Regions from separate parts of the Streptomyces sp. RLB3-17 genome, predicted to be linked through region 2. Evidence: riboswitches for the same ligand, from Rfam matches in the RefSeq annotation. Region 2 holds a riboswitch; each other region holds the start of a gene.
The links. Region 2 has a riboswitch for cobalamin ahead of metE (5-methyltetrahydropteroyltriglutamate--homocysteine S-methyltransferase). Riboswitches for the same ligand answer to the same signal wherever they lie in the genome.
Positions count from the first base shown of each region.

Region 1 (3,853 bases), 7.8 Mb from region 2:
ACCGCCCCGGCACCGAGGGCGACCACCAGGGCCGCGCCGCCCGCGAGGGTGCCGACCGGCGCGCTCGCACCCGTCTCCGCCAGCGGCGGCCCGCTGTCGCTGGGCGACGGCTCGGGGGTGGCGGGCGGCGTCGACGCCAGCGGGGGCACGTCCGGCGTGGTGGGAGGCGTGGTGGAGGGCTTGGGGCTGGTCGGAGGCGGGGTCGTCCCCTCGGCCGGAGGCTGTCCGCCCGCGGGAGTCGTGGGCGTGACCGGGGTGGCGGGAGTGGTCGGGGTCGACTCCGACGGCGTCGGGGTGGGCGAGTCCGACGGGCCGGGGGTGCACGGCTGTTCGCCCCCGTTCCACGCCGCTATGAGGTGGTAGGGGGTGACGACGTTGTCGGGCTCGTAGGGCACGGGGCCGTGTCCCTCCCCCGTCTTCCCGTCGTAGGTGATGTCATCGCCGTACAGGTCGATCTGGCCGTAGCAGTCCGGCGTCTTCACGGAGAGCTTCTGCCAGGTCCGCTTCGCGTCGTCCGTCCCGGCGACGTCGTCGGCGGTGAGGTAGACCGTGGCCTTGTCGACCAGGCTCTGGTGTCCGGAGACGTACCAGTTCGGCCCCTCTGTGGTGTATTCGGCGAGGGACACGGGGTACTTGCAGCCCTCCCCGACCGTCTGGCCCGGAGCCAGCCGGACCTGGACGCTCCCGGGAACGGTGTCCCAGGAATGGAATCCGCCCTGCGAGGTCCAGTCGGCGCCCACGACGTTTCCGTCGGCGCCGACGATGCGGTACTGGACCGTGGCGGACTCGCACGCCCCGGTGGTCGTGGCACTGGCCACCCCCGCGCCGAGCAGGGGCACGGCGGCGGTGGCGAATGCGGTTGTGGCGAGCACAGCCAGAGTTCTGGAGTGTTGCGAACGCGACAAGATGAGCCTCTGTGAAATCGAGAGTGTGGGAGGTGATGGCGCGCGAGTGACCGACGCGGACGGCAGAACTGGATGACCCGACGCGGGATCCGGCGGCAGGCATGCCGCCCAAGCCACTCGTGTCGCTTCGCTCACTTCAGACGCGGCGAAGCGAGCTGGATTCTTCCAACTTTTAACAACTCCCGTCAATCCTTCACGGGTTGGCCACTTCCTCCATGGAACACACCCCGGCGGTAAGGGACTTACGACACGAGAAGGCCCCCGGACGGTTCCGGGGGCCCTCACTCGTGTGGCGGGTCGTGTCAGCTGGGGACGGCGACCCGTCCGCTCGCGGCGGCCGTCACCGGCTTGGGATTCAGCAACCGCTCGGCCAACTCGCCGAAGACCAGGCCGAATCCGCCCCACAGGACGGTCTGGATGGCCAGTGCGGAAAGACGGAACCGCCACAGCAGGGTGGCCGGGAAGTCCTTCGGCACCTCGTTGATGACCGGCAGGAACGCGTACGCCAGACCGATCACGACGGCGAAGGCGGCCACCGCGCCGACGGTGGCGTACCAGGTGCCGATCCTGGGTGCCAGTCGCTTGCCCAGGATGGTGGCGGCGATCGCGAGGAGCACGCTGAGCACCATCATCAGGAAGTACAGGGTGGTCCGCTTGCCGATGGTGTCGGGGTTGCCGACCGACGGCGGGTTGGCCGGGTACTTCAGGAACGGCACGACGTACACGGCCAGCAACGCGCAGCCGGACAGCAGCAGTGCGGTCGCCCGCGGGCTGAAGCGGCCGACGCGGCCGAGCGCGAAGGAGAAGGCGAGCGCGGCGATGCCGCCGAAGGCGACGCCGTAGACCAGGACGCCGGTGGCGAGACCGGCGGTGGACTGCAGAGAGCGGGAGACGATCTCCATCTCGTGCTCGTGGGAGTGGGCCGCCTCGAAGCTGATCGCGCTGTCGACGTTCGGCTCACCGAGGAAGTAGGCGGCAACCAGGGCGAGCAGGCCGGCGCCGAGGCCGGCCAGCATGCCCCGCACGAGCAGATTTCTTACCGTTGCGGAGTTCATGGCAGTGCTGGGGTTCCCCTCGGTCAGTGGCAGGGGAAGCCGAGAAGGTGGCGGGCGTCGTGGACCCACTCGTGGACGTCCGAGCCGGAGACGACGGAGGTGGCGCCCTGTTCGGCACCGACGAAGTACAGCAGGACGAGCATCAGGATGCCGAAGAAGACCGCCCACGGAGCTATCGCCTTGAGCGGCAGCTTGGCGGGGACGACGGGGGTGGTGGTTGTCGGCTGGGCGACGGTCTGCGCCATGGCAGGACCTCCTCGGGAGTTCGCGTCCCATCTCGGTGGTGCACTGGACGACGGCTACGGGTCTGACTCACGAGAGGTCCCAGCGGGCTGGAGCCTCTCGTTCACAGTGGCGCGACCGTGCCGGTTTCCCACCGGCTTCCGTCTTGCCGTCATCGATATCGCACCGACCGTACCGCGTGTCGGGTGCGGGGCCAAGACCGCGCCACCTGGCGTGATCTTCCTCTCGCACCAGGTGGCCTGTCCCGCGTGAACAGCGGGTCAGCGGTGGCGGAACCCAGCTGAGTTCGGGCCCCGGCCTCGCTCTCAGACCGAGGGGGACCGGTCCGCGTCCTGGGACTCGGGCGTGTCCGTCGTACGACCGAGCTTCTGTGCCTCCTCCAGCGTGCGAGCCCGGCGGAGGGGGGAGAACGTGAGCCAGAACGAGACGACGAGGTAGGAGATCCCGACGGCCCACAGGGCCCTGCCGGGTGACAGGGCGTCGGCCAGGGCACCGCCGACGACGGCTCCCAGAGGCAGCGTCCCCAGGGCGACAAGGCGGTAGCTCGCGGTCACCGCGCCGATCTGGTGCTCCGGCGGAATGGCCTGTCGCAGGCTGACGGCGAACACGTTGAACAGCGCGACACCGAAGCCGTTCACCATCATGGCGACCGACGCGAGCACGGCGACGTACCCGCCGACCTGGCTGACGGCGGGTACGAGCAGCAGACCCACCGCGGCCAGCACCGCGCCCAGCGCCAGCACACCGCCGACGGCCCACCGTCGGGTGAGCCGGGTGGCGCAGAGCGAACCGATCAGGGCACCCACACTGCCGATGCCGGTGATCACGCCCACGGTGGTGCCGCTCATGTCGAGGTCACGGACGGCGAACACCAGGAAGACGGTCAGGAAGGCCTTCTCGTGCAGGTTCGACAGGCCGGCCTGAACGCACAGGTCCCGGATCGGGCGCAGGGACCAGGTGTAGCGGAGCCCGGAGCCGATCGCCTTCAGTGCCGACTCACGTGGCTGTTCGGGGGCCTTGACGCCCCGCAGCAGCAGACCGCTCACGGCGGCACCGGCGGAGCACGCGGCGGCCACCGTCAGGGTCGGCGACACCCCCAACTGGCCGACGAGGAAGCCGGCCGCGGCCGGACCGGCGAGGGTGCTGACCGAATACGTCGCCTGGTGCAGGCCGTTGGCCGCGGCGATGGAGTTCAGCGGCAGGAGCCTGGGCAGCGTGGACTGGTAGGCGACTTCGTAGAAGACGGTGGCGACACCGATCACGGCGGCGGCGACGACAAGTTGGCCGAAGTTCAGCCCGTCGGCCGCCTGGAACGCGGCGAGCACCGCGAGCGCCGCGCCCTGGGCGACACTCGCGGTGACGAGGGTGCGGCGCGGCGGATACCGGTCGACCATGACACCGGCGATCAGCGAGAGCACCACGACGGGGACGAACTGCACCGCCGAGACGAGTCCCACGCCCGTGCCGTCGGCATGGAGGTAGGTGACCGCGATCAAGGGTAGGAGAAAACTGGTCAGCTGTCCGCCGAAATGCGCCGAGGTTTCTCCGAGCCAGATGTTGCGGAAGTCTTTGTTGTCCGCGATCAGGATTCGAATATCCTTGTCGAATATGGCCACCGCAACCCCCGGTCAAGTCTTCATGAAAAAAATC
Region 1 covers NZ_CP041610.2:10,166,505-10,170,357, reverse strand. Annotated here, with positions in the region: gene FNV62_RS45635 (hypothetical protein) at 1-872, opposite strand, end outside; gene FNV62_RS45630 (CbtA family protein) at 1,208-1,960, opposite strand; gene FNV62_RS45625 (CbtB domain-containing protein) at 1,984-2,205, opposite strand; cobalamin riboswitch at 2,240-2,388, opposite strand; gene FNV62_RS45620 (MFS transporter) at 2,509-3,819, opposite strand.
Region 1: it holds a riboswitch for cobalamin, as region 2 does, so the genes downstream of both, FNV62_RS45625 (CbtB domain-containing protein) here and metE (5-methyltetrahydropteroyltriglutamate--homocysteine S-methyltransferase) in region 2, are expected to answer to the same signal.

Region 2 (3,853 bases):
CGCCTTCGTCGGACGTCGCCAGGAACTCCTGAAGGAACGCAGGCGGCAGGCCATACGGCTCGCGGCCGGAGCCCCGCTCGACGTCCCCCTCGCCACCGCCGCCGTCCGTGCCGACCTCACCTGGCGGGTGGCCGCGCCGGCTCCCGGACTGACCGACCGCCGCGTGGAGATCACCGGGCCGCCCGACCGCCGTACGACCGTCGACGCGCTCAACTCCGGAGCCCGGGTGTGGATGGCGGACTTCGAGGACGCCACCTCACCCACCTGGGACAACGTCATCGGCGGTCAGCTCAACCTGCTCGATGCCATCGACCGCCGGATCGACTTCACCGCCGAGGAGGGCAAGGAGTACCGGCTGGGCGAACGGCTCGCCACCATCATGGTGCGCCCGCGCGGCTGGCACCTGACGGAGGAGCACCTGGAGTTCGACGGCCGACCCGTGCCCGCCTCCCTCGTCGACTTCGGCCTGTACTTCTCGCCGAAGTGTGCGCGCGGGCCGGGCTGGACACCGTCGTGTGCGAGGTGGACGCGGTCGCCGCCCGCGCCGCACGCGACCGGGTGGCGGCCTCGTTGGACCGCGCGGTGGAGCGCGGCAAGCTGGCGCGAGCCGCGGCACGGGACGCGCTCGACCGGTTGGTCTTCTCCGGCAGCCTCGAAGACCTGGCCGACCGGCAGCTCGTCGTCGAGGCCGTCGTGGAGAACGTCGACGCCAAGACGGAGATCTTCACCGCGCTGGACAAGATCGTCGAGTCCCCGGACGCGGTCCTGGCGAGCAACACCTCCTCCCTGCCCGTCATGCGCCTCGGCAGGGCGACCCGCCGCGCCGACCGCGTCCTCGGCCTGCACTTCTTCAACCCCGTGCCCGTGCTGCCGCTGGTGGAGGTCGTGACCTCCCTGCACACAGCCCCCGAAACGGTCGGCGCCGTCGAGGACTTCGCCACCCGGACCCTGGGCAAGACCGTCATCCGCTCCCAGGACCGCGCCGGCTTCGTCGTCAACGCCCTGCTCATCCCCTACCTGCTGTCGGCCGTCCGCATGACGGAGTCCGGCTTCGCCTCCGCCGCCGACGTCGACACGGGTATGGAACTGGGCTGCGCCCACCCCATGGGCCCGCTGAAACTGGCCGACCTGATCGGCCTCGACACCGTCGCCTCGATCGCGGAGTCCCTGTACGACGAGTTCAAGGAACCCCTCTACGCGCCGCCCCCGCTGCTCCAGCGGATGGTGGAGGCGGGGCTGCTGGGCCGCAAGACCGGCCGCGGGTTCCACGTGTACGGCCAGGAGTGAGCATCCCGGCGCGACCGGGCCGAGGAGCCCGGACCGTGTGTCCCGGCTCACCGTCCGAATGCCGGACGTGATCCGCCGCGCCGGGTGAGTGCCCCATAGGCTGGCCTGTGCAACTGGTTCGCCCCGTCCGCCAGGCGGGATGCGTCGCAAGAGGGAACCCGGTGGGAATCCGGGACTGCCCCGCAGCGGTGAGTGGGAACGACCGCCGTCATACGCACTGGGTCCGGTGAACAGGACCTGGGAAGCGACGGCCACTAGGTGTCCTCCGTCCGAAGGATGTGCCCGCGAGTCCGAAGACCTGCCCGTTGCCCGCGCGCGACCCCTCGTGCGCGGACATCCCGGTGACCTCGTGGGCGGGTCGGCGTATCTATCGGGCGGACGACCGCGCTGAGCCGCGTGGGGGTCGTTCCCGTCCGGTTCGTCACCCCTTCGCGCCCTCGTCCCGTCCCGGGATCCCAGGGAGATATCTCGCGAAGGAGATTTCCGTGACAGCGAAGTCCGCAGCCGCGGCGGCACGGGCCACCGTGTACGGCTACCCCCGCCAGGGACAGGGCCGGGAGCTGAAGAAGGCGATCGAGGGCTACTGGAAGGGCCGCGTCGACGCCGACGCCCTCCGGGCCACCGCCACCGAACTGCGCCGGACCAACTGGGGGCAGCTGGCCGAGGCCGGCATCCACGAGGTACCCACCGGCGACTTCTCGTACTACGACCACGTCCTGGACACCAGCGTCATGGTCGGCGCGATCCCCGAACGCCACCGCGCCGCCGTCGAGGCCGACGCGTTGGACGGCTACTTCGCGATGGCGCGCGGCACCCAGGACGCGGCGCCGCTGGAGATGACGAAGTGGTTCGACACCAACTACCACTATCTGGTGCCCGAGTTGGGTCCCGACACCGCCTTCACGGCCGATTCCACCCAGCAGGTCGCCGCGTTGGGCCAAGCCCTCGCCCTCGGCCTCACCGCGCGCCCCGTCCTCGTGGGCCCCGTCACCTATCTCCTGCTCGCCAAGCCCGCGCCGGGTGTGGCCGCGGACTTCGATCCGCTGACGCTCCTCGACCGGCTGCTGCCCGTGTACGCCCAAGTCCTCACCGACCTCCGCACGGCCGGCGCCGAGTGGGTGCAGCTCGACGAGCCGGCCCTGGTCCAGGACCGTACGCCCGCCGAGCTGAACGCCGCCGCACGCGCCTACCGCGACCTGGGCGGGCTCACCGACCGCCCGAAGCTGTTGGTCGCCTCGTACTTCGACCGGCTCGGTGACGCGCTGCCCGTGCTCGCCAAGGCTCCGGTGGAGGGCCTGGCGCTCGACTTCACCGAGGCCGCCGCCGCCAACCTGGACGCGCTCGCCGCCGTGGGCGGACTGCCCGGCAAGCGTCTGGTCGCCGGTGTCGTCAACGGGCGCAACATCTGGGTCAACGACCTGGAGAAGTCCCTCGCCACCCTCGGCACCCTGCTCGGACTGGCCGACCGGGTCGACGTGGCCGCCTCCTGCTCGCTGCTGCACGTCCCGCTCGACGCCACCGCCGAGCGGGACATCGAGCCGCAGATCCTGCGCTGGCTCGCCTTCGCCCGCCAGAAGACCGCCGAGATCGTCACCCTCGCCAAGGGCCTCGGGGGCGGCACCGACACCATCGCGGCCGAACTCGCCGCCAACCGGGCCGACCTGGCCTCGCGCGCCGGCTCGGCGCTCACCCACGACCCCGCGGTACGCGCCCGCACCGCGGCCGTCACGGCCACCGACGGCCGCCGCTCCCAGCCCTACCGCGAGCGGGCCGCCGCCCAGCGCGCCCACCTGCGGCTGCCCCTGCTGCCGACCACCACCATCGGCTCCTTCCCGCAGACCACCGAACTGCGCACCGCGCGGGCGGACCTGCGCGCGGGACGGATCGACAGCGCCGGATACGAGGACCGCATCAGGGCCGAGATCGGCGAGGTGATCTCCTTCCAGGAGAAGACCGGCCTCGACGTCCTCGTGCACGGCGAGGCCGAACGCAACGACATGGTCCAGTACTTCGCCGAACAGCTCACCGGGTACCTCGCCACGCAGCACGGCTGGGTCCAGTCCTACGGCACCCGCTACGTACGCCCGCCGATCCTGGCCGGCGACATCTCCCGCCCGGAAGCGATGACGGTGCGCTGGACGACGTACGCCCAGTCCCTCACCACCAAGCCGGTCAAGGGCATGCTCACCGGCCCGGTCACCATGCTCGCCTGGTCCTTCGTCCGTGACGACCAGCCCCTCGCCGACACCGCCCGACAGGTCGCCCTCGCCCTGCGCGACGAGGTGAACGACCTCGAGGCTGCCGGGACTTCGGTCATCCAGGTGGACGAACCCGCGCTGCGCGAGACCCTGCCCCTGCGCGCCTGCGACCATCCGGAGTATCTGGCGTGGGCCACCGAGGCGTTCCGCCTCACCACCGCGGGCGTACGCCCGGACACCCAGATCCACACCCACATGTGCTACGCCGAGTTCGGCGACATCGTCCAGGCCATCGACGACCTCGACGCCGACGTCATCAGCCTGGAGGCCGCCCGCTCCCACATGCAGGTCGCCCGCGAACTCGCCGG
Region 2 covers NZ_CP041610.2:2,336,903-2,340,755, forward strand. Annotated here, with positions in the region: partial or broken gene FNV62_RS10965 (malate synthase A) at 1-475, shown strand, start outside; gene FNV62_RS10970 (3-hydroxybutyryl-CoA dehydrogenase) at 397-1,287, shown strand; cobalamin riboswitch at 1,385-1,608, shown strand; gene metE (5-methyltetrahydropteroyltriglutamate--homocysteine S-methyltransferase) at 1,773-3,853, shown strand, end outside.

Region 3 (3,853 bases), 1.5 Mb from region 2:
GCCACACCACTCAGAGGAGCAACGTCCGGATCAACTTCTCGGCGCTCCCGAGGAGTTGGACCTTGTGTGCGCTCATGGTCGGATTGGCGGCCCGCCGCACCCGCGCCTCCGCGAGCCCCTCCTCCGTCACCCGGTCCGCGTTCCCGTCGAGCATCGCGACCAGCGTCTCGCGGGCCAACTCCGCGTAGACCTCACCGCCGACGGCGACCTGCGCGAGGATCACGGCGGACATGCCCCAGTCCAGGCCGGGCGGCCCGTCCTCGGCGTTGGACCAGTCGATGACCTTCGGGCCGTCCGGGGTGAGCATCACGTTGTCCGGGTGCAGATCCAGGTGCAGTACGCGGACGCCCGCGTCGCCGGAACCCCGACCGGGCACGGCGTGCAGCGCGCGCAGCAGTCCGGCGAGCACGCCACCACCCTCCCGCGCGCCGATCTCCCCCGTCTCGAACGCCGCCAGCATGGTCGGCCCCGAAAGCCGCTCCATCACCATCTCGGTCCGGCTCGCCGCCCGCACGGCCGGCGCCGGATACCCATGCCCCCGCACGTACTCCATCACCGCCGCCTCGGCCGACGCGTCCCCCCACCCGTCCCGGTCGCGCCGCACCACCCAGCCCCGCTCCCCCTCCACCTCGAACACATCCGCCGAACGACCCGAACCGATCAGTCTCCCCGTCCTCATGCCGCCGAACCTATCCGGGTACCGCCGCCATCCGCTCCTACCGGGCGAGTACGTGGCGGGCGAGGCGGGCTCGGGGCGGGGCCAGTTCGGTGTCGAGGGCGTGCTGTCGTTCGTCGTCCGTGACCACCGCGGCGGCCACGGCGGGCCTGGCGAGCAGGCAGGCCCGGCGCAGGTGCGTCGGTGGGTGGGTGGAGTCGACGCTGTGTCCGCGCAGGATTCCGACGCGGCGCTGGCGCTCGTACTCGTGCTCGGGGATCGAGTCCACGTGGGCGGCCAGCTGGTCCCACAGATCGCGCCACGGCTCGCGACGCTCCGCGTCCTGGGCCCGGATCACCTGGCCGACGTTGGACATGCGGAGCAGCAGGGTCTCCGCCGAGTCGGTCACGAGGAGGCGGTCCATGAGCGCCACGGCGGCCTCGCTGGAACCGGCCCGGGCCGCGGCGGCGTCGGCCAGGTACTCGGCGCGCTGCTTCGCGCGCATCGTCAGCTGGTCGAGCAGCATCAGCAGGCCCTGGGCGGCTCCGTAGGGCAGCAGATAGAGCACGTTGAGCGCCATCTCGGGGACGGTGGGGTGAGAGATCGGGCGCATCAGATAGCGCCATGTGGCCAGGGACTGGAGCGCGTTGGCGATGACCAGTCCCTGCCGGGTGTCCCCGTTGGCGTAGTGACCGAGTTCGTGTCCGAGCAGCGCGATCCGCTGTTGCGGGGTGGTGATCTCCCAGAGCCCGAGCCCGATGGCCAGCAGTCGGCGCCGGCGCGCTCCGTACGTGGTCACGCTCGCGTTGACGTCGGTCGTCAGGGCGATGGCGTGGACCCCGGTCGTACCGACGACGGAGGCGATCTCGTCGACGAGGGCGAACAGCTGGGGCGCCTCGGCCCGGTGCAGCACGGGCGCGTCGTCCGGCAGCCGTCCGAAGCGGGGCCGAAGGAGCCAGGCCAGCAGGAGAAGGATCACTCCCACCACCGGCAGAGCGGTGCCCCAGCCGAGTATCACCAGCAGGACCCCCGTGCCGAGCAGGGCGATCGTGGCGCCGTGGATGGCCAGCGCGACGGCGTACGCCAGGACAGCGGCCGTATCGCGGCGCGGACGCGGATCGCCGTCGGCCGACACCTCGGCCAGCAGTGCCTCCCCGTGCCGCCGGGCCAGCGACCGCCGCAGTCCCTCCAGCCGCCCCGGTCTCTCTTCCGGCTCGCCGGGATCCACATTCCATCCGCAGGCCGCACACCACGCCGTGAACCGCGGGTCGGTGCGCACCTCAGTGCTGCATTCCGGGCACGACTGAGCTTTCTCGTCCACAGTGCCGCGCATCTTCGTGTCCCCCCTGACTCCAAGTCCCCCCCGGGACCGGCGAATTCCGACGTGTTCGAACAGAGCACGTCGCGAGCGCAGCATAGGCCCGCGAGGGGGCCGCACAGCCACTCCTCAGGCGATTCCTACGGGCCGGTACAGTGAGCAGGTCGTCATCACACCCGTACGCGGAGAAGCCGGTGCAATTCCGGCGCTGACCCGCAACCGTGAGCCACCCGCAGGGGTGGCGAGCCGGATCGCCTCGTGCGGGACGTGACCGGCTCGTGCCACCGGCAGCCCGTCGGTGGCCGGCACCGTCGAGGGATACGGGGCCGGAGCCGCTCGGGGCCAAGCCTGCGCCCGGTGCTGCCCGGCTTCCGCAGGGAGAGTCATGATTGTTCGCCGCAGCGCCGCGGTACTGGCCGCCACCGTAGTGATCGGTACGGCCCTGGCCCCGGCCGCCGTGGCCGAGGGCGCCTCGCCTTCGCCCGCCCCGGCGATACCCTCCGGCCTCTACGGCACCTCCGACCCCACCTACGACGGCGTCTGGCGGCAGTCCCTCGCGCTGCTCGCCCAGCACACCGTCGGTGTGAAGCCCGCGGCGAAGGCCGTCGACTGGCTGGCCGGGCAGCAGTGCGCGAGCGGGGCGTTCGCGGCATACCGCGCCGACGCGGCAGCGAAGTGCGACGCCAAGACGATGGTCGACACCAACAGCACCTCGGCGGCCGTACAGGCCCTCGCCGCGCTCGGCGGCCACGGCGGCGAGACGGGCAAGGCCGTCGCGTGGCTGAAGTCCGTGCAGAACAAGGACGGCGGCTGGGGCTACACGGCGGGCGGCGCGAGCGACGCGAACTCCACGTCCGTGGTGATCGGGGCACTGGCGGCGATGGGCACCAAGCCGGCGGACGTCTCCAAGGGCGGCAAGTCGCCGTACGACGCCCTCGTCAAGCTGTCGATCCCGTGCGGCGGGACCGACGGGGGCGCGTTCGCCTACCAGCCGGACAAGAAGGGCAAGCTCGCGGCCAACGCGGACGCGACGGCGGCGGCCGTGGTCGGAGCCCTGGGCAAGGGCCTCGCCGGTGAGCCCCTGAAGCCCGTGGCCGACCCCCTCTCCTGCAAGGCCGCCGACAGCCCCCAGCGGGCGGCCCAGAACGGTGCCGCGTACCTCGTCAAGGCGCTCGCCAAGGACCACCACCTCACGTCGGTGATGCCCGGCGCCAAGAACCAGCCCGACTACGGCAACACGGCGGACGCGGTCGTCGCGCTCGCGACCGCCGGGCACGGCGACAAGGCGGCCGACGCGATGCGCTGGCTGGAGACCCACTCCGCGCAGTGGGCCGAGCAGTCCGGACCCGCCGCGTACGCGCAGCTCGTCCTCGCCGCCGACGCGGCGACGTTCGACCCGCGCGACTTCGGCGGCCAGGACCTCGTCAAGCAGCTCAACGCCACCGGCCCCGCGCCCGCGTCCCTCCCTGCGGAACCCACGGCGTCCGCGTCCGCCGCGGAAGCCGCGAAGAAGAAGGACGACAGCGGCGTCAGCGTCTGGTGGATCATCGGCGTCGGTCTCGTCGGCGGCATCGGCATCGGCTTCCTGATCAGCGCCCGCAACAAGAAGCAGCAGCCGTGAACCGCCGTCGGACGTACGCGCTGGTCCTGTCCCTGCTCCTCCTCGTCATCGGCGGCGCGGGACAGGCTCAAGCCGTCGGCTACCGCTACTGGTCGTTCTGGGACCTGACCGGCGGGAAGTGGAATTACGCGACGCAGGGCCCGTCGACCGCGCGACCGTCCGACGGCGACGTACAGGGCTTCCGTTTCGCGGTGAGCGCGGACTCGCAGGACGCCTCCAAGCCACGCGGCCACGCCGACTTCGCGTCCATCTGCGCGAA
Region 3 covers NZ_CP041610.2:3,830,252-3,834,104, forward strand. Annotated here, with positions in the region: gene FNV62_RS17725 (phosphotransferase family protein) at 11-679, opposite strand; gene FNV62_RS17730 (M48 family metallopeptidase) at 717-1,883, opposite strand; cobalamin riboswitch at 2,118-2,247, shown strand; gene FNV62_RS17735 (prenyltransferase/squalene oxidase repeat-containing protein) at 2,359-3,594, shown strand; gene FNV62_RS17740 (SCO2322 family protein) at 3,591-3,853, shown strand, end outside.
Region 3: it holds a riboswitch for cobalamin, as region 2 does, so the genes downstream of both, FNV62_RS17735 (prenyltransferase/squalene oxidase repeat-containing protein) here and metE (5-methyltetrahydropteroyltriglutamate--homocysteine S-methyltransferase) in region 2, are expected to answer to the same signal.